Regions from separate parts of the Paraburkholderia agricolaris genome, predicted to be linked through region 2. Evidence: predicted binding sites of a transcription regulator. Region 2 holds the regulator's gene; the other holds the start of a gene.
What was found. Region 2 encodes LexA, which represses DNA repair genes until DNA is damaged. Its sites were predicted from a motif close to ACTGTATNNNNATACAGT; they were not measured.
Positions count from the first base shown of each region.

Region 1: the regulator LexA is predicted to act here: its motif matches at 1,392-1,409, upstream of GH665_RS04425 (PA0069 family radical SAM protein).

Region 1 is NZ_QPER01000001.1:972,964-975,420, forward strand. It holds gene GH665_RS04415 (D-amino acid dehydrogenase) at 1-699, opposite strand, end outside; gene GH665_RS04420 (Lrp/AsnC ligand binding domain-containing protein) at 859-1,347, shown strand; gene GH665_RS04425 (PA0069 family radical SAM protein) at 1,448-2,457, shown strand, end outside.
Region 2 is NZ_QPER01000001.1:2,580,343-2,582,799, forward strand. It holds gene GH665_RS11540 (sulfate ABC transporter substrate-binding protein) at 1-555, opposite strand, end outside; gene lexA (transcriptional repressor LexA) at 871-1,521, shown strand; gene GH665_RS11550 (hypothetical protein) at 1,579-1,929, shown strand; gene GH665_RS11555 (DUF2939 domain-containing protein) at 2,163-2,457, shown strand, end outside.

The DNA.
Region 1 (2,457 bases), 1.6 Mb from region 2:
GCGGTCGCCCGCCATGGCGAGCGCGTCGATCGGCGTGTTGTAGCGGAACTTGACGCCCAGTTCTTCGGCCAGCGCGGCGAGGCGCGTGGTGAACATCTGGCAGTCACCGGTTTCGTCGCCCGGCAGGCGCAGACCGCCCGTGAGCTTGTGCGAGACCGCGGCGAGTGCCGGTTCGGCCTGCGCGAGTTCGGCCGGCGACAGCAGTTCGTACGGCACGTTGGCTTCCTGCAGCACGGCGATGTCTTTCGCGGCGCCGTCGAACTGCTGTTGCGTGCGGAACACCTGCAGCGTGCCACCTGTGCGGCCTTCGTACTGGATGCCGGTTTCGGCGCGCAGCGCCTGCAAACACTCGCGGCTGTATTCGGCGAGACGGACCATGCGGCCCTTGTTCACCGCATAACGGGACGACGTGCAGTTCTGCAGCATCTGCCACATCCATTGCAACTGGAATTGCGTGCCGTCGAGGCGGATTGCCAGCGGCGCGTGTTTCTGGAACATCCACTTGACGGCCTTTAACGGCACGCCCGGCGCGGCCCATGGCGACGCGTAGCCCGGCGATATCTGGCCCGCATTGGCAAAGCTGGTTTCGAGCGCAGGGCCGGCCTCGCGATCGATCACCGTCACTTCATGACCGGCACGCGCCAGATAATAAGCACTCGTCACCCCGACGACGCCACTGCCCAAAACGACGACTCGCATAACTGCTCCAGAGAAAGGTCTGAGGGCGGCGCGCTCGTCGATTCGTTGAATTCGTTCGATTAACGAGGTGTAACGCGGATCGCCCAGTGTTAACCGCTATACTATTAACAGTCAGGCAGGTTTTGTTATTGTATTTTCAAGATTTTCAGCAAAAACACTATGCGTACACAGCGCCAACCGGTCCGGGCTCTCGACAAACTCGATCACAAGATCCTGCGGCTACTGCAACAGGACGGCCGGATGGCAATGAAAGACCTCGCGGAACAGGTCGGGTTGTCAGTTACGCCGTGCATCGAGCGCGTCAAGCGGATGGAGCGCGACGGCGTGATCATCGGCTATCACGCCCGGGTGAACCCGGCTGAGCTGGGTGCTGCGCTGCTGGTGTTCGTCGAGATCACGCTCGATCACAAAAGCGGCAACATGTTCGACCAGTTCCGCCGCGAGGTGCAGAAGATCCCAGAGGTGCTGGAGTGCCACCTCGTGTCAGGCGATTTCGACTATCTGATCAAGGCGCGTATCGGTGAGATGGCCGATTACCGCAAACTGCTGGGGGACATCCTGCTGCAACTGCCTGGCGCCGTGCAGTCGAAGAGCTACGTGGTGATGGAAGAGATCAAGGAAACGCTGACGATTGCGGTTGGCGATTAGTTGGCCACGAAGGTCCTTAGCTGGGCTCGACAAACGGCGTAAACACTGTATATTTATACAGGTGTTTTGCGCCGTTTCTCGTTTTTTACGTGCTCCAGCCGTGACCGATTCCAACCCCGACCCCGACTTCGCGAACGAATTTCCGATCGCTCCGCCCGCGCCTCGCAAGGGGCGCGGCGCGGTAACGAACATGCAGGGCCGCTATGAAGTCGACCAGCGCGAAGGGGTGGACGACGGCTGGGTTTCGTCGTCCGAGGAAGACGGCGAGCCGAAGGTATTGCGCACGCAGGTGTTCGAAGAGCGGGTCAAGACCATTCTCACGCGCAATGCGTCGCCGGATATTCCGTTCAGCGTGTCGTTGAACCCTTATCGGGGCTGCGAACATGGCTGTATCTACTGCTTCGCGCGGCCGACACATAGTTATCTGGGGCTCTCGCCCGGTCTCGACTTCGAAAGCCGCATTTACGCGAAGATCAACGCGCCGGAATTGCTCGAGCGCGAGTTGTCGAAAAAGTCTTATGTACCCGAGCCGATCGCACTCGGCGTGATTACCGACGCCTGGCAGCCGGCCGAACGCGACTTGCGGCTTACACGGCGGGTGATCGAAGTGCTCAGCGAGCGGGAGCATCCATTTGCGGCGATCACCAAATCGTCGCTGATCGAGCGCGATATCGATCTGCTCGCGCCTATGGCGGCGCGCGGGCAGTTCATGGCGGCCATTACTATCACCACGCTGGATGCGGATATTGCACGCACGCTCGAGCCGCGTGCGGCTACGCCTTCGCGTCGATTGCGCACCATCCGTACGCTGAGTGAGGCGGGTATTCCCGTTGGCGTGAGCATCGCGCCGGTGATTCCATTCGTCACCGAGCAGGACATGGAGCGGGTGCTGGAAGCCTGTGCCGAGGCGGGCGCATGCAATGCAAGCTACATCGTGTTGCGCTTGCCGTGGGAAGTGGCACCGCTATTCAAGGATTGGCTCGCGGCACATTTCCCCGATCGTGCTGACCGGGTGATGAGTCGCGTGCGCGATATGCGGGGTGGGAAAGACTACGACTCGAACTTCTCCACTCGCATGAAGGGAGAAGGGTTGTGGGCAGACTTGCTGAA
Region 2 (2,457 bases):
CTGATGTTCGGCATAGGCCCATGCAGCCAGATAGTTCCAGCGCGCGCCGCCCGAAGTCTTCGGATTCGGCGTGACGATCGACACGCCCGGCTTGATCAGATCGTCCCAATCCTTGATGTGCTTCGGGTTGCCCTTGCGCACCAGAAACACGATCGTCGACGTGTACGGCGACGCGTTGTCCGGCAGGCGCTTTTGCCAGCCCTTGTCGAGCAAGCCCTTGTTGGCCAACGCGTCGATGTCGTAGGCGAGCGCCAGCGTCACCACGTCCGCCTGCAAACCGTCCAGCACCGAACGCGCCTGCGCACCCGAGCCGCCGTGCGACTGCTTGAAGGTGATCGTCTCGCCCGTTTTCGCCTTCCATTCCTTGCCAAATGCCTGGTTGACGTCCTGGTACAACTCGCGTGTCGGGTCGTACGACACGTTCAGCAGCGTCGTGTCCGCTGCATGTGCCTGCGTCACGACGCCGGCCGCGGTAATCGTGCCGACTGCGCCGAAAGCGAGCGCCGCAATGAATTTTCTGGTCTTGCCTGCCAGCCCCGTGCCTTGATGGTTCATGCCAACTTTCTCCGCGTGGTGGTCCGCTGAAACAGCGTGTGGTGTTGTTTTGCGTCGCGGTCACGTGCACATGAGCCCCAACTCGAAGGAAAGTCTATCGAAGAGCTTTCATCATTAAAAATAATGTTTCTTCATTCTTTAATACGCAAAAGTGGTAATGACGGCCGGATAAGGCGTTGCGGCACGAAAACGGGTGTTATGACGTCCGTTTGCGGCGCTGGAGCGCCACCCCAGGGCACGAACTTAAAGTAAAGCTTGAATTGCGCGGAATACTGTATAAAAATACAGGCACCTGTTCATACATACAGTGGCGCCATGACCAAACTTACCGCACGTCAGCAGCAGGTTTTCGATTTGATCCGCCGGGCCATCGAACGCACCGGTTTCCCGCCCACACGGGCGGAAATCGCCGCCGAGCTGGGTTTCAGCTCGGCCAACTCGGCAGAAGAACATTTGCGGGCGCTGGCTCGCAAGGGTGTGATCGAACTGGCGGCCGGCGCATCGCGCGGCATTCGCCTGCTTGGGGGCGCCGAAGATTCGCCGTACCAGTTCACGCTGCCGCACGCCAGCATCATGCAACTGTCGCTGCCACTGATCGGCCGCGTTGCGGCGGGTAGTCCGATCCTCGCGCAGGAACATATCTCGCAGCATTACGCGTGCGACCCGGCACTGTTCTCGAGCAAGCCGGACTACCTGCTGAAAGTACGCGGGCTGTCCATGCGCGACGCGGGCATCTTCGACGGCGACCTGCTCGCGGTACAGAAGAAAAGCGAAGCCAAAGACGGTCAGATCATCATCGCGCGCCTTGGCGACGACGTAACGGTCAAGCGCCTGAAGCGCCGGCCGAACGGCATCGAGTTGATCGCCGAGAACCCCGATTACGACAACATCTTCGTTGAAACCGGCAGTGCGGAATTCGCGCTCGAGGGTATCGCCGTCGGGCTGATCCGCCCGGGCGAGTTCTAAGCCCTGCGCGTGCGCCAACCCAAAGCTGCCCCAACGTTGAATCGCCTGGAGAGACTCATGGAACGCCTTGCCCGCCTGCTGCCTTTTCGCCAGTTCGGTCGTCTGCGCCATCTGCGCAAGCTGGTGCCCTGTTCGCTAATCGAGGCGTCCCCGGCCGGCACTCCATCGCTATCGCTGTTCGACGCGCCCGGCGTAGGAGCAGGTTTGCCGTCCTCGTTGCCGGCTTTTGCGCGCGTGTCACTGAATTCCGGGCTGAATACGGCTGAACCCGCGCGCCGTGCGCCGGTGCGCGTCTATCATGGGCCGTCGCGGCTGATCATGGTCGGCACGGTAGACGCTGTGTGCCGCATGATCGATCGTTGCATCGCCGACGAAGCCAACGTGCACGGCGCGGTGTTCGAGGCATAAGCTGCACGGCGGGTTGGCGGCAACCGGCTGCAACCGGCTGCCGCCATGCAGCGCACGGGATGCCGCGCGCGACATGCAATAGCCCGCATGCGACGCCCGGCGTGTGCCCCGCAGCCTGCGACGCCCGGCATAGAGTCTCGGCCGCCCGGCCTTCCCGGATATTGCATCGTATGGGATCGTTTTTACGTGGCCGCGGTCCACGTTAGATGACACCTGATAGAGAGTCCCGCTCGATGGCAGTTTCAACTCGCACGAAACGTAGCGCTACCCGGCCGCTGATCGTCACTTTGATTGTGATTGTGGTGATCGCCGCATTGGGGTTCGGATATGCGTCGCCCTACATAGCGCTAAATAATCTCAAGCGCGCGGCGGACGCACGTGATGCGCAAACCGTCAATAAATACGTCGATTTTCCCGCGTTGCGCGAGAGCCTGAAACAGCAGGTCACCGGCCTGCTCACGCGTAGGCTCGACGGACATGGCAACGGTAATCCGTTCGCAGCGATTGGCGCCATGATCGGCGTGGCCT